Regions from separate parts of the Microbacterium sp. 05N427 genome, predicted to be linked through region 2. Evidence: predicted binding sites of a transcription regulator. Region 2 holds the regulator's gene; the other holds the start of a gene.

Region 1 (4,383 bases), on a different contig from region 2:
ACCAGGAGCTCGGCCAGGGACGCGTCATCGAGATACCCGCGCTGTTCGAACTGCTCGATGACGAGATCGCGCTCATCGGACGCGAGGCCGTTCTCCCTCAGCACGTCGCGCGCTTCCGCGCTGGAGAGCTGCTTGGATCGGAGCTTCCGGACCAGCAGTTCGCTCGCGTCGGCGATCGGATCCTCGGACGCGGAGGCATCGTCTCCGCCATGACGGCGTCCGACGGCACGCAATCCGCGACGGGCCGGCCCGGTGGCCACCGGCGCAGAGCCCTGAGCCGCCTCCGGCGCCAGCGCCGCGGCGGCGGGGTGGCGGGAACTCGGACCGCGTCGCTCGGCCGCGGCCTCCGCAGCCCAGGTCGACCGCCACTCCGCTCCTGTGGACGACTCGGAAGACGCCGGGCTCGAGGGGCGCGGCCGCTCGCCATCGGCAGACGCACCGCTCCCTCCGAACAGCGGGATCACGGGGGCGAGACGATCGTCCTCGGACGATGCCCCGCCCCTTTCATCGTTCACGGCTTACTCCGGTCGCTGAGCGTCGTCGGGGCACATGTCAGGCCGGACGCCGCTGCGCGAGCTCGTCTGCCGCCGTCTCAGCGGGAGCCGCCGCGCCGCCGATGCCGAGCTTCTGCTTGATCTGCGTCTCGATCGTCTCCGCGATATCGGGGTTCTTGAGCAGGAAGTTACGCGCGTTCTCCTTGCCCTGGCCGAGCTGGTCCCCGTCGTAGGTGTACCAGGCGCCGGACTTCTTCACGATGCCGTGGTCGACACCGAAGTCGATGAGGCTGCCCTCGCGGGAGATGCCGATGCCGTACAGGATGTCGAACTCGGCCTGCTTGAACGGCGGAGCCATCTTGTTCTTCACGACCTTGACCCTGGTGCGGTTTCCGACCGCCTCTGTGCCGTCCTTCAGCGTCTCGATGCGGCGGATGTCGAGGCGGACCGACGCGTAGAACTTCAGCGCCTTACCGCCGGCGGTGGTCTCCGGGGAGCCGAAGAACACGCCGATCTTCTCGCGCAGCTGGTTGATGAAGATCATCGTGGTGTTGGTCTGGTTCAGACCACCCGTGAGCTTGCGCAGCGCCTGCGACATCAGTCGCGCCTGCAGGCCGACGTGCGAGTCGCCCATCTCGCCCTCGATCTCCGCGCGCGGCACGAGAGCCGCCACGGAGTCGATGACGATGAGGTCGATGGCACCGGAGCGCACGAGCATGTCGGCGATCTCGAGCGCCTGCTCGCCGGTGTCGGGCTGGGAGACGAGCAGCGCATCGATGTCGACGCCGAGCTTCTTGGCGTACTCGGGGTCGAGAGCGTGCTCCGCGTCCACGAACGCCGCGATGCCGCCGGCGCGCTGCGCGTTGGCGATCGCGTGCAGGGTCAGCGTGGTCTTACCCGAGGACTCCGGGCCGTAGATCTCGACGATGCGGCCGCGCGGCAGCCCGCCGACGCCGAGAGCGACGTCGAGCGCGATGGAGCCGGTGGGGATGACGGCGACAGGAGCACGCTCGTCGCTGCCCAGGCGCATGACCGAGCCTTTTCCGAACTGCTTGTCGATCTGGGCGAGTGCGGTCTCGAGGGACTTCTCGCGGTCTGCGGGAGAGGGCATGACGTGCTCCTTCGTGCTCGTGAACTGCCGCCTGTAGGCTGTCGCGGCTGCCCCGGGTGGGGCGAGCTCTCCGACAAGGCGTATGACCTCGTGGTCATGTCGAACACGCTAGGCGGGGCCTCCGACATTCAGCCGGCGTTTCCGCAAGTCGTGCAGATCCCGATCACGAAATCATCTGTGCAGGACGATACGCGCATCTCGAACATGTCTTCGACGACACGCCGAGAAGAGCGGGGAACGGATCGAACACCGCGCGTCCGGATCCGAACGGATTCAGCGCCGTCTGGGCTCCAGCCGACCCGCACCGTACCGGTGCGACTCCGGCACATCCATCTCGGCGCACAGCGCCAGCCACACATCCCGCGGAGGCACACCGGCCTCCATCGCCTGCGCGGACGTGCGCCCGCCGACGGCGCTCAGAACGAGGTCCGCCACAAGGGAACCGCCACGCGATCCGAACTCCGCGTCAACCGCACGGAGGAATTCGCTGCGCCGCATCCCGTCAGCGCAGCGACAGCTCGGACTCGACCGAGGCCACCAGCTCGTCGGGAACGACGTCGGGGATGACCTGCATGCCTTCGAGCACGGCGATCCGATCGCCGACCTCGCGCATGATGGTGGAGATCGGGACGTCGAGTGCTTCGGCGACCGAGGCGAGGATCTCGCTGGATGCTTCCTTCTGCCCGCGCTCGACCTCGCTGAGGTACCCGAGCGCGACAGATGCTTTGCCGGCGACCTGGCGGAGTGTGCGGCCCTTCTGCAAACGGAAGTCCCGCAGCACGTCACCGATCTCCTGTCGTACGAGAATCATCGGGACCTCCTCTCCCCCATCGCCCGGCCCCAAGCGCCGGATCGGATGGTCAGTCTAACCCGACCTGTCGGGATCGACACTAGTATTTCGTCCTGTGCATTGAATGTGAGCACACTCGACTCAACTTCGTCGAGAAGCACTCTATTCCCGGTCGTTCCGCCCGGGCGCGTCGGCGTCGATCCCCTCACCCGCCACCGCCTCGAAGACCAGTGCGAGAGCCGCCAGAACCGCGGCCGCGCGGATCGCGGAACGATCGCCGTCGAACAGGACTGCTCTGCTGATCGTGCGCTCGGCGACGCTCACTCCGATGTGCACCGTACCGACAGGTTTCCCGTCCTGCGGGGTGGGACCGGCGACACCGGTCGTAGCGACGCCGACGTCCGCGGCGCGCCCGTCCACAGCCAGCGCCGCGCGGGCGCCCGCAGCCATCTGCCGCGCCACCTCCGGATCGACCGCTCCGTGCGTCGCGAGCAGGAGCGGATCCACTCCCAGCACCGAGGACTTGATCGGCGTCGCGTAGGCGACCACCGCCCCGTTGAGCACGTCCGAAGCCCCCGGGATATCCACGAGTGCCGCTGACAGCGCCCCACCGGTGAGCGACTCGGCGACGGCCAGCGTCATCCCGCGCTCACGCAGCGCATCGAGCACGGCGGCCGCGGCGCGAGACGACTCCGCGGCCATCAGGACGCGGCGCCGCGGTCCGCGCGAGAGCCGCGCACCTGCGCCACCACGTAGTCGATGCCGCTCAGGATCGTCAGGATGAGCGCGATCACCATCAGCACCGTGGTCGTGATCGACCACACCGGCATCCCGATCCAGACGTGCAACGGCAACAGCGCCCAGGACAGCGCCACGGCTTGCACGGTCGTCTTGACCTTGCCCATCCACGCCGCGGCGACGACGTGCTCCTTGACGATCATGAAGCGGTGCACGGTGATGCCCCACTCCCGGACCAGGATGACGAGCACCAGCCACCACCACACCTCGCCGAGGATCGCGAGGCCGATGAAGCCCGCGCCGGTGAGCAGCTTGTCGGCGATCGGATCCCAGAGCTTGCCGAAGTCGCTGACCAGGTCGTACCTGCGCGCGAGATAGCCGTCCACCCAGTCCGTCGAGATGGCCAGGATGAACAGCCCCGCCGCGACCCAGCGCAGCGCGGGCTGGGTCACGCCGTTCGTCCCTCCCAGCAACAGGAGCACGAAGAAGACCACGGCGAGGGGAATACGGGCGATCGTGATCGCATTCGGCAGCTGTCGCGGGATCGCCATCAGTCGCGCCCCGTCAGGCCCCAGGCGTCCTCGTCCGTCTCAGCGTCGACCTCTGGGAGCCCGCGGTACTGCGCCTCGAGCGGGTCCTCGCCGTAGCGGTCGTCAGGGCTGTGAGTCGATGCAGGCACCGGGGCGGCGGGACGCGGCGGCATTGCGGCCGCAGCCATGGGCGCGGCAGCCGTCGCTGCGGCCGGCGCGGCGTGCGCGGAGGGCGGATCCTCGCCGCGCAGCTTGGCCAGCACACCGGCCAGCTGCTCGGTGGTGACCAGAACGTCGCGCGCCTTGGATCCCTCGGACGGACCGACGATCTCGCGCGACTCGAGCAGATCCATGAGCCGCCCGGCCTTGGCGAAGCCGACGCGCAGCTTGCGCTGCAGCATCGAGGTCGAGCCGAACTGCGAGGAGACGATGAGTTCGGCGGCGGCGAGGAGCAGCTCGAGGTCGTCGCCGATGTCCTCGTCGACCTCCTTCTTCTTGCCCTCGACCGCTTCGGCCACATCGGGTCGGTACTCCGGACGCGCCTGACCCGTGACGTGCTTGACGACCGCGTCGATCTCGCTCTCGTCGACCCAGGCGCCTTGAAGGCGGAACGGCTTGGAGGAACCCATCGGAGAGAACAGCGCGTCGCCCTGTCCGATCAGCTTGTCGGCGCCGGGGCTGTCCAGGATCACCCGGCTGTCGGTGACGCTGGTCACGGCG
Region 2 (10,954 bases):
GTACTTGAACTTGCCGTAGTCCATGATCTTGACCACGGGAGGCTTCGAGTTCGGGGCGACCTCGACGAGATCGAGATCGGCTTCCTGCGCAAGACGCAGCGCCGCCTCGATACGGACGACGCCGATCTGCTCACCCGCGGGGCCGACGAGGCGGACCTCGGGGACGCGGATGCGCTCATTGGTGCGGGGATCGCTGATGCGGACTCCTTAGACGTTGGTTTCGGCCACCATGATCCGGAAGGATCACGGGCGAAATCAGAATCGTCCCACCCGCCGGCATTCAGACGCCGGCTGCACCCTGACCCGCTGCGCAGCCTTCGCTGCACAGCGGCTACCGATGTGAATCGGCGGAGTGCTGAACCCGGTAGCCTTGAGCGGCAAGCGCGGGTGGGAAGTGAATCCTCTTTCGTGCCGGGACGAGAAGTCCCGGAGCCCGCAAGAGTCTATCAGAAGGCAAGACCTTCGGAAAGCCGGCACATGAGCACTCCCGCGCCCGACGGCCACGAGCACGTCACCCCCCTCTCCCCCGACGCCTCAGGAGCCGCCCGCGACATCGCGGACGTCGCCGCCGTCGAGGTGATCACCACCGCCGCCGTGCACCTGCTGAGTGCGGCCGCGGTCAAGGTGGGCCTCGCCGACGACCCCGAGACGCAGAAGGACCTGGACGAGGCGCGCAAGCTCATCAACGCCCTGGCCGGCCTCATCACCGCCGCCGCCCCCGAGATCAGCGACATGCACGCGCGCTCCCTGCGCGACGGCCTGCGCTCCGTGCAGCTCGCCTTCCGCGAGGCCTCCGTCATCCCCGACCCGATCGGGCAGGGTCCCGGCGAGAAGTGGACCGGACCGGTCAACTGAGACCAGGATCGCCCCGGCGGCGCTCAGCGCCGGCGGGGCCTCAGGCGCTCGCGCGGAGGCGCACGGTGAGCGAGTCGACGAGCACCGCGATGCGGTCATCGGCGGCCCAGCGCTGCGCGAGGCGGGCGAGCACCGCGTCGAGCGTCTCCCGGTCCAGCCCCTCTACGAGCTCGAGCGTGACCACGAGCTCCGGGCCGCGCAGGCGCGCGTCCGGATCGCCGGCGGATACGGCGATGTCGATCACGGCGAGCTCGCTGCCGACGCTCTCCAGAAGGCCCGCATAGACCTCCGGCGAGAGGAAGCTCGGCTCCCAGCGATGCCCCTGCGCGATCGCCCACACCGCGGGGCGGCGCAGGACGAACTCGGTCGCGGATCCGGGATCCACGACGATCAGCTCTGCATCGCCCGACGAGGCGGACAGGGCCACGCGCGCGGCCTCGACGGGGATCGGACGCGCGATCGGATCCCAGGCGCGCATGGTGTCGACGCTCGTGAACGCCGGCTGCACGGTGCGCCCGTCGGGCGCGGCCACCGTGACGAGCGAGAGCTCCTGCGTCTTGTCCGCCGTCAGTCCGGACGGTGCAACGCCCTCGTCGCCCTTCTCCGCGACGAGCGGCACGAGCACGCGCGCCGCGCGGAACGCGTCCACGACCTCGGCCTGCGAACCGTCACCGGCGCGGAAGCGCGTCAGCGCGTCCCAGAGGGCAGGATCCGCGGATCCGTCGTCGCTCGCTCGGGTGTTCTCCTGGAAGGAGCGACCCGCCCAGGGAACCCCCGCGGAGTCGCCCGTGCTGCTCTGCGCGCCGTGGTCGTGATCGCAGGACCCGGACGAGGCGTGGTCAGGATCCGGCGACATCCAGCGCCTCGGCCAGGGTGAACGCGCCGGCGTACAGCGCCTTGCCGACGATCGCGCCCTCGACGCCGAGCGGCACGAGCTCGCGGAGCGCGGCGATGTCATCGAGGTTCGCGATGCCTCCCGACGCCACGACGGGCTTCGGGGTGCGCGCGGTGATCTCGCGGAGCAGGTCGAGGTTCGGGCCCTTGAGTGTGCCGTCCTTGGTGACGTCGGTGACGACATAGCGGCTGCAGCCGGCGTCCTCGAGGCGGTCGAGGACCGTCCAGAGGTCGCCGCCCTCCTTGGTCCAGCCACGGGCGGCGAGGGTCGTGCCGCGCACGTCCAGGCCCACCGCCACGGCGTCGCCGTAGCGGGCGATGACGTCAGCCGCCCACTCGGGGTTCTCGAGTGCCGCGGTGCCGAGGTTGATGCGGGTGGCACCGGACTCCAGCGCCGCCTCGAGGCTCGCGTCGTCGCGGATCCCTCCGGACAGCTCGACGTTGACGCTGCGGAACTGTTTGATCACACGGCGCAGGATGGCTGTGTTGCTGCCGCGGCCGAAGGCGGCGTCGAGATCGACCAGGTGGATCCACTCCGCTCCCTGATCCACCCACTCGGCGGCGGCGTCCATCGGATCGCCGTAGCTGGTCTCGCTTCCCGCCTCGCCCTGGGTCAGGCGGACGGCCTGGCCGCCGGCGACATCGACCGCCGGAAGGAGGGTCAGAGAGGGGGCCTGTGCGAACTCGTTCATGTCGTCCTTCGGGTCACGATGCACCGCGCGCTTCGGGCACGGCACGAGAGAAGAGAGTAGTCCGCGTGCGGGCGGGGCACCAATCCCCCACCGTCACACGACGGGGACGGATCAGAGGGTGGAGATCCAGTTCCGGAGGAGCTGGATGCCGGCCTCGCCGGACTTCTCCGGGTGGAACTGGGTTGCGGAGAGCGGGCCGTTCTCGACCGCGGCGAGGAAGCGCGAGCCGTGCTCGGCCCAGGTGAGGTGCGGCGCCGGGAACGGCGGCATGACTTCGAGCTCCCACGTCTGCGCGGCGAAGGAGTGCACGAAGTAGAAGCGCTCGTGCTCGATCCCCCGGAACAGCACGCTGCCAGGGTCGGGCTCCACGGTGTTCCAGCCCATGTGCGGCAGGACCGGTGCATCGAGCTCGGTGACGATGCCGGGCCACTCGCCGAGCCCGTCGACCTCGGCGCCACGCTCGACCCCGCCCGCGAACAGGACCTGCATGCCCACGCAGATGCCCAGCACGGGACGACCGCCGGCCAGGCGCCGCTCGATGATCTCATCCCCGCCATGCGCGGCCAGTGCCTCACGGACGGCCGCGAACGCGCCGACCCCTGGTACCACGAGGCCGTCGGCCTCGAGCGCGGCCACGCGATCGCCGGTGAGCTGAGCATCGGCGCCGGCGCGGATCAGCGCCTTCACCGCGGAGTGCACATTGCCGGATCCGTAGTCGAAGACCGCGACGGTCGGACGACGACCCTCCGCCCCCTCGCTCACAGCGCGCCCTTGGTGGAGGGCACGCCGACCACCAGGGGGTCCAGAGCCTTGGCCTGACGGAACGCACGCGCGAAAGCCTTGAACTCGGCCTCTGCGATGTGGTGCGGGTCGCGACCACTGATCACGCGCACGTGCACGGTCAGGGCGGCGTTGTACGCGATCGCCTCGAAGACGTGACGCACGAGGGATCCGGTGAAGTGCCCGCCGATGAGGTGGTGCTCGTAGCCGGCCGGCTCGCCCTCGTGCACGAGGTAGGGACGACCGGAGATGTCGACGACCGCCTGCACGAGCGCCTCGTCCAGCGGGACCAGCGCGTCGCCGTAGCGTGAGATTCCGCTCTTGTCGCCGAGCGCCTCGCGGATCGCCTGCCCGAGCACGATCGCCACGTCCTCCACCGTGTGGTGCGCGTCGATGTGGGTGTCGCCCGAGGCGCGCACGGTGAGGTCGGTCAGCGAGTGCTTCGCGAACGCCGTCAGCAGGTGGTCGAAGAACGGGACCGAGGTATCGATGTGGCTCTGACCCGTGCCGTCGAGGTCGAGGTCGAGCTCGATCGTCGACTCGGACGTGGAACGTGTACGGCGCGCGGTCCGGGCCGCAGCGGGGGTCTCAGCGGTCATGAGGCCGATCCTATCGAGGCGAGGGCGTCCAGGAATGAGGTGGTCTCGGCCTCGGTGCCTGCCGTGACGCGCAGGTGGTGCGGGATGCCGACATCGCGGATCAGCACCCCCTTGTCGTAGAGGGCGCGCCAGGTCGCCGCGGGATCGGCGACACCGCCGAACAGCACGAAGTTGGACCAGGACGGGTGCGGCGCGTACCCGAGAGCTTCGAGCGTGGCGGAGATCCGATCGCGCTGTGCGACGATCTCGTCGACCATCGCGAGCATGATGGGAGCATTCCGCAGTGCCGCGACCGCAGCCGCCTGGGTGAGCGCGCTCAGGTGATACGGCAGGCGCACCAGACGCAACGCATCGATGAACGCCGGGTCCGCGGCGAGATAGCCGACCCGCGCTCCGGCGAAGGCGAAGGCCTTGCTCATGGTGCGGGAGACAGCGAGCCGCGGCCGGCCTTCGAGCAGCGTCAGCGCCGTCGGCGAATCCTTCGGGGCGAACTCCTGGTACGCCTCATCGACGATCACGATGCCTCGCGCGGCCTCGTAGACCGCCTCGATCACGTCGATCGGCAGCGGGGTGCCGGTGGGGTTGTTCGGCGCGCACAGCAGGATCACGTCCGGATCGTGCTCCCGGACCTGCGCGACCGCCTCGTCGACCGTCAGCTCGTAGTCCGGGTGCCGAACGCCGGCGATCCAGGTCGCGCCCGTGCCCTGGGCGAGCAGAGGGTACATCGAATAGGTCGGCGCGAATCCGAACACGGTGCGCCCGGGACCGGCGAAGGCCTGCAGGATGTGCTGGAGCACCTCGTTGGATCCGTTGCCCGCCCAGATGTTCGCGGCCACGAGGTCGTGGCCGAGGTAGCCGGCGAACGCCTCGCGGAGCTCGGTGAACTCGCGGTCCGGGTAGCGGTTGACGTCGCGCAGCGCGACCGCGATGTCGTCGAGGATGTCGCTCGCGACCTGCTCGGGAACCGGATGCGTGTTCTCGTTCACATTCAGCGCCACGGGCAGCGGCGCCTGCGGCGCGCCGTAGGGACGCAGCCCGCGGAGGTCGTCACGAAGGGGTAAGTCGTCGAGCGAGACAGTCACCCTGCCATGCTAAGCGGCCGAGCTGTGCGGTTGACGTCGCATGACAGCAGGTTGACGTCAAAGTACGGGATCAGCGTCCGGTCGAGCCGTACTCCGCCGGGATGGCCAGGTGCTGCCCGACCTCGATCACGCCGCCGTCGACGAGGTTCAGCTGCGAGATCTTGGCGACGACGTCGCGCGGGTCGGCGTTCGGCGCGACCTCACCCGCGATCGACCACAGCGTGTCGCCGGGCTGCACGGTGACGGTCGCGAAGGTGTTGCCCGTGGTCTGCTCCCCGGAGGCGAGCGCGGATCCGCCGCTCAGCACCGCGAACGCGATCGCCGCAGCCACCGGGAGCGCGACCAGCGCGGCGAGCACGCGCCGACCGCGTGCGGTGATCCGCAGTCGCGTGGCGAGAACCGGACCGGCGAAGGTGATGCTGCTCATGGTGCTTCTCCTCAGTGTGTGTGTCGGTCCGCCTCTCCCCGGATCGGGATCCTGTGTGGAGGATCTTCGAATCCGGGCCTCTGGAGAGGCGAACCTACGTACCGAAACTACTTTCGAGTTCGAACATCTGTCAAGCGTTCTTCGAATATCGGTTCCGATGATTCACCGACACGCTCGAACAGATCTATCGATTCCGCCCCGATCTCGGATACGGTTTCGATACGAAGACCCCATCACGGACCACCGACATTCGAATCGCCGCCCGCGAATCCATGCCGATTCCCGGATCCGCGAGGGCCCGATGCACACGAAGGAGATGGCATGAGCGACGGTGCGAACCTCGGCTCCGAGGCCCCGCGGACGCGGCGCCGCAAGAGCCTCAGTGCGAAGCAGATGGCGATCCTCGAGGTCATCCAGACCTCGATCGCCCGGTACGGATACCCGCCGAGCATGCGCGAGATCGGCGACGCCGTGGGTCTCAAGTCCCTCAGCAGCGTGACGCATCAGCTCGGCCAGCTCGAGCTCAGCGGCTACCTGCGCCGCGACGCCGGCAAGACCCGCGCCATGGAGGTCCTCATCGACCTGCCCGGCCTCTCCACCGAGAACCCCGCCGACACCGGTCCCTCGGTCGGCGACGCCGCGCTCGTGCCCCTCGTGGGCCGGATCGCCGCCGGAGTGCCGATCACGGCGGAGCAGCAGGTCGAGGAGATCTTCCCCCTCCCCCGTCAGCTCGTCGGCAAGGGCGACCTGTTCATGCTGAAGGTCTCCGGCGAATCCATGATCGATGCCGCCATCTGCGACGGCGACTGGGTGGTCGTGCGCTCACAGGGCACCGCGGAGAACGGCGAGATCGTCGCCGCCATGCTCGACGGCGAAGCCACCGTCAAGACGTTCCGCCGCCGTGACGGCCACGTGTGGCTGCTCCCCCGCAACAGCGCTTTCGAGCCGATCCTGGGCGACGACGCCACGGTGCTCGGCAAGATCGTGGCGGTGCTGCGCGCGGTCTGATCCGCGCCCGCCGCACCACGCACACCACGCACCACAAACGTCGAGGCCCCCTCTGCGCACCGGGGCCCCCTCCCAGATCCGGATCTGGGAGGGGGCCTCGGTGCTGCGAGGGGGCCTCGATGAAGTACGACGCCGTGCGCGGGCCGCTCAGACGGCGACCGACACGTCCTCACGGACGCGGCGGGTGGCCTCGACGATGTTGCGCAGCGAGGCGTTGGTCTCCTCGTAGCCGCGGGTCTTCAGGCCGCAGTCCGGGTTGACCCAGAGCTGACGCGTCGGGATCTCCTCGACGGCGCGGCGCAGGAGCGCCTCGACCTCGGACGTGTCCGGCACACGCGGCGAGTGGATGTCGTACACGCCGGGGCCGATGCCGTGGTCGAAGCCGGCCGCAGCGATGTCCGTCACGACCTCCATGCGGCTGCGGGCGGCCTCGATCGAGGTGACGTCCGCATCGAGCGCCCGGATCGCGTCGATCACGACGCCGAACTCGGAGTAGCAGAGGTGCGTGTGCACCTGCGTGGCGGTCTCCGCTCCCGCGGTGGAGAGGCGGAACGACGCGACGGACCAGTCCAGGTATGCCGGCTGGTCGGCCTTCTTGAGCGGGAGCAGCTCGCGCAGCGCCGGCTCGTCGACCTGGATGACGCCGATTCCGGCGGCCTCCAGGTCTGCGATCTCGTCGCGCAGCGCGAGGGCGACCTGGTTCGCGGTCTCGGCGAGCGGCTGGTCGTCACGGACGAACGACCAGGCGAGGATCGTGACCGGGCCGGTCAGCATGCCCTTCATCGGCTTCGCGGTGAGGGACTGCGCGTACTCCGACCAGGCGACCGTGATCGGCGCCGGGCGCGACACGTCGCCCCAGAGGATCGACGGGCGCGTGGCGCGGGATCCGTAGGACTGCACCCAGCCGTTCTCGGTGACGTCGAAGCCGTCGAGGTTCTCGGCGAAGTACTGCACCATGTCGTTGCGCTCGGGCTCGCCGTGCACGAGAACGTCGAGGCCCAGCTCCTCCTGCAGCGTCACGACCCGGCCGATCTCCTCACGGAGGAAGCCGTCGTACTCGTCCGCCGTGATCTCGCCCTTGGTGAACTGCGCACGAGCGCGACGGATCTCGCCCGTCTGCGGGAAGGATCCGATCGTGGTGAGCGGCAGCGCCGGCAGGTCGAGTGCGATCGACTGCGCGGCCACGCGGGCCTCGTAGTCGCCGCGGTCGAAGTCGGCCTCGGTCAGCGCAGAGGTGCGCGCCCGGACGGCGTCCACGCGGACGCCGGGAGCGCTGAGCCTGTCCGCCAAGGAGGCGGAGGCGGCGTCGAGCTCGGCGACGATCGCGGAACGCCCCTCGGCGAGACCCTTGGCAAGGGTCGTGACCTGGGCGACCTTCTGGTCGGCGAAGGCGAGCCAGTCCAGCAGGCGGGCGTCGAGCTTCGTCTCGTCCTCGACGTCGTGCGGCAGGTGCTGCAGCGAGGTCGAGGTCGCCGCGGCAACGCCGGCGGCGCCGAGGCCGCGCAGCGCCTCGAGGGTGTCGAAGGCCGCGGAGAGGTCGCCGCGCCAGATGTTGTGACCGTCGATCACGCCGCCGACGAGCACCTTGTCGGCAAGACCCGGGACGGACGCGGGGACGGTGCCGCGCACGAGGTCGAGGCCGATCGCCTCGATCGGAGCGGCGGCGAGGACGGCGAGGTTCGCGTCGAGAGCCGCATACGGGGCCGCGACGAAGATCGCCGGGCGCTCCGCGAGACCGCCGAGGACCGCGTATGCGCGCTCCGCGGCCGCGCCGAGCGCAGCCACCGAGGCCGGCAGCGACTCGCTCACGAGCGCCGGCTCATCGAGCTGCACCCACTCGGCGCCGGCGGCCTTGAGCGCACCGAGCACCTCGGCGTAGACCGCGACGAGGTCGTCCAGCCGCGACAGCGGGTCGAAGCCCTCCGGCGCCTCGTCGGCGGCCTTGGCGAGGGCGAGGAAGGTGACGGGTCCGACGAGCACCGGGCGCGTGCGGAAGCCGGCCTCCGCCGCCTCCTGCACTTGGCGCACGACGCGGTCGCTGGACAGTGAGAACACGGTGTCCGGTCCGATCTCGGGCACGAGGTAGTGGTAGTTCGTGTCGAACCACTTCGTCATCTCGAGCGGCGCGCGCTCACCCTCGCCACGGGCGACGGTGAAGTACGCCGGAAGGCCGATCGTGCCGTCGGCGGACCGCAGGTCCTCGAAGCGCGCGGGGATCGCGCCCACGGTGACCGCGGCGTCGAGCACCTGGTCATAGAACGAGAACGACTCGGGGATCGCCGAGTCGGAGCGGCCGAGACCCTGCGCCGCGAGGCGGTCGCGCGTCGTCGCACGCAGCTCTGCTGCGGTGCGCTCGAGCTCGGCTTCGTCGATCCGTCCGCCCCAGAACGCCTCGACGGCCTTCTTGAGCTCACGGCGACGGCCGATGCGCGGGTAGCCCAGGATGGTTCCCTCGGGGAATGCGGTCATGACGGTCCTCTCTGACGGAAGGGGGAAGGAAGCGGCTTAGCGCGCGCCGCTGGTCTCTGCGAACCGGAGGGCGCCGCCCGGCGGGGAGGGCGCCGTGCCTTCGGGGATGACCCCGGCGGCGGTGAGCACGTCCAGCACGGTGCGGTGCTGGTTGAACGCGTACAGGTGGATACCGGGCGCCCCGCCCTCCACGAGCTCGCGCACCAGCTCCGCCGCATGCGCGACGCCGATCTCGGTGCGGCCCTCGACGGTCGGCTCGACCTCGAGGTCGATGGACAGCTCGGCGGGAAGCTCCTCACCGCTGAGCTCGAGCACGCGACGCAGGCGTGCGGGCGACGTGATCGGCATGATGCCGGGCAGGATCGGGATCGCCACGCCCGCGCGGCGAGCGCGCTCGACGAAGGCGAAGTAGTCGTCCGGGTGGAAGAACAGCTGCGTGATCGCGAGGGTCGCCCCTGCAGCCTGTTTGGCCAGCAGCGCGTCGATGTCCTGGTTGCGGTACGTCGAACGCGGATGCCCGTTGGGGTAGGCGGCGACGGCGATGTTCACCTTCCGGCGCGGCGTCACCTGCACGGCCCCGGGAACACCGGGGATCGGCCGCTCCTGGTAGGGCGCCCTCTCGGCCTGGGCCCGGTCGATCAGCTGGACGAGCTGCGCCGAGCTCTCCAGGTCCCCGAGGAACGGCTGGCTATCGTCGAGCGGCGGATCGCCGCGCAGGGCGAGGAAGCTGAGGATCCCGGCGTCGAGGAACTCCCGGATCAGTCGCGAGGCTCCGGCGTACGTGTTGCCGACGCAGGTGAGGTGTGCGAGCGGATCGACGGCGGTGTGCTCGCGGATGTAGCGCAGTACGTCGAGCGAACGCCCGCCGACGGATCCCCCCGCACCGTAGGTCACGGAGATGAACCGCGGTGCCGCTGACGCGAGCTGCTGGATCGTCTCGTGCAGCGCCTCGATCGGCGCCGTGGTGCGCGGCGGATACAGCTCGAAGGAGATCGGGACGCGCGGAACGACGGCCCCGGCGGGGGCGAACGGCGGCACGTCGAAGGACATCTCTCTCCTGGGTCCGGGGGCGGTCACCCCACGCTAGGCGGCGCCGCTACGCGACGCATGCTGTGTTTCGCCATGTGTCGGCTCGCGCTCTTCTAGGCTCGGGTCATGAGCTCTCCGCACGGTTCCTGGCCCTCTCCGCTGTCCGCCGCCGGTCTCGCCGTCGCCGGCACGAAGATCGACGGCGCCCGGTACGCCGCGGGCGGGATCTGGTGGAGCGAGTCGGTGCCGCAGGAGCGCGGACGGATGCGCGTGATGTGCCGGGACGCCGACGCCGTGCGCGAGGTGCTGCGCGCGCCGTGGAGCGCCCGCTCCCGCGTGCACGAGTACGGCGGCGGCGCGTGGACGGTCGCCGAAGACGGCACGCTGCTCTTCGTCGACGGCGAGGACCAGCGCGTGCACCGGCTGGATCCCGACACGGACGCACCCGTGCCGCTCACCGCGGCCGGCCCTCGGTACGGCGGGCTACGGGTGCAGCAGGGTCGCCTGTTCGCGGTGCGCGAGGATCTGCGCGTCGCACCGCACGAACGCGCGATCGTGGAGATCCCGCTGGACGGATCCGCGGCGGACGACCCCACGGCCATCACCGCGATCCTCAGCGGCGACGGCTTCTTCGCCCATCCGGCGCTCTCCCCCGACGGGACTCGGCTCGCGTTCGTGACGTGGGATGTGCGGCGGATGCCCTGGGAGGCATCCGAGGCGCTCATCGTGGATCTGGCGACGGGGGCGCGGACGATGATGCCGGGCCGCGCTGCACTGCAGCCCGAGTGGCTCTCGGCCGACGAGCTGCTTTACAGCCATGACGCGACCGGACGGTGGAACCTGTACCGTGCGGCACCCGGTGGCGTCCCGACGGCCGTGTCTCTCGCCGACGCCGACACCGGCGGCGGGCTGTGGGTGCTCGGCCAGCGCTGGTTCCGGGTGCTCGACGACGGCAGGATCCTGGCCGTCCGCACGAATGGATCCGACACCCTCGTCCTCATCGACCAGGATGGCACCGAGCGCGAGCTGGCGGTCCCGTTCGACGGCGATCTCAGCCTGGAGGACGCGCACGGATCCCGCGTGCTGATCACGGGACAGGGACGACGTGTGACGCCGGGT

What was found. The regulator LexA, encoded in region 2, represses DNA repair genes until DNA is damaged. The targets are predictions, from matches to a motif close to TCGAACANNTGTTCGA.
Region 1: the regulator LexA is predicted to act here: its motif matches at 1,804-1,819, upstream of recA (recombinase RecA).

The regions. Positions count from the first base shown of each region.
Region 1 is NZ_JBFTMT010000002.1:73,432-77,814, reverse strand. It holds gene AC1DG4_RS02955 (regulatory protein RecX) at 1-515, opposite strand, end outside; gene recA (recombinase RecA) at 553-1,605, opposite strand; gene AC1DG4_RS02945 (DUF3046 domain-containing protein) at 1,879-2,103, opposite strand; gene AC1DG4_RS02940 (helix-turn-helix domain-containing protein) at 2,108-2,416, opposite strand; gene AC1DG4_RS02935 (CinA family protein) at 2,558-3,097, opposite strand; gene pgsA (CDP-diacylglycerol--glycerol-3-phosphate 3-phosphatidyltransferase) at 3,097-3,684, opposite strand; gene AC1DG4_RS02925 (DNA translocase FtsK) at 3,684-4,383, opposite strand, start outside.
Region 2 is NZ_JBFTMT010000007.1:303,854-314,807, reverse strand. It holds gene infC (translation initiation factor IF-3) at 1-171, opposite strand, end outside; gene AC1DG4_RS09615 (DUF1844 domain-containing protein) at 478-855, shown strand; gene AC1DG4_RS09610 (SseB family protein) at 896-1,711, opposite strand; gene priA (bifunctional 1-(5-phosphoribosyl)-5-((5-phosphoribosylamino)methylideneamino)imidazole-4-carboxamide isomerase/phosphoribosylanthranilate isomerase PriA) at 1,695-2,441, opposite strand; gene hisH (imidazole glycerol phosphate synthase subunit HisH) at 2,553-3,203, opposite strand; gene hisB (imidazoleglycerol-phosphate dehydratase HisB) at 3,200-3,820, opposite strand; gene AC1DG4_RS09590 (histidinol-phosphate transaminase) at 3,817-4,902, opposite strand; gene AC1DG4_RS09585 (LysM peptidoglycan-binding domain-containing protein) at 4,973-5,329, opposite strand; gene lexA (transcriptional repressor LexA) at 5,651-6,337, shown strand; gene metE (5-methyltetrahydropteroyltriglutamate--homocysteine S-methyltransferase) at 6,485-8,806, opposite strand; gene AC1DG4_RS09570 (methylenetetrahydrofolate reductase) at 8,843-9,856, opposite strand; gene AC1DG4_RS09565 (S9 family peptidase) at 9,962-10,954, shown strand, end outside.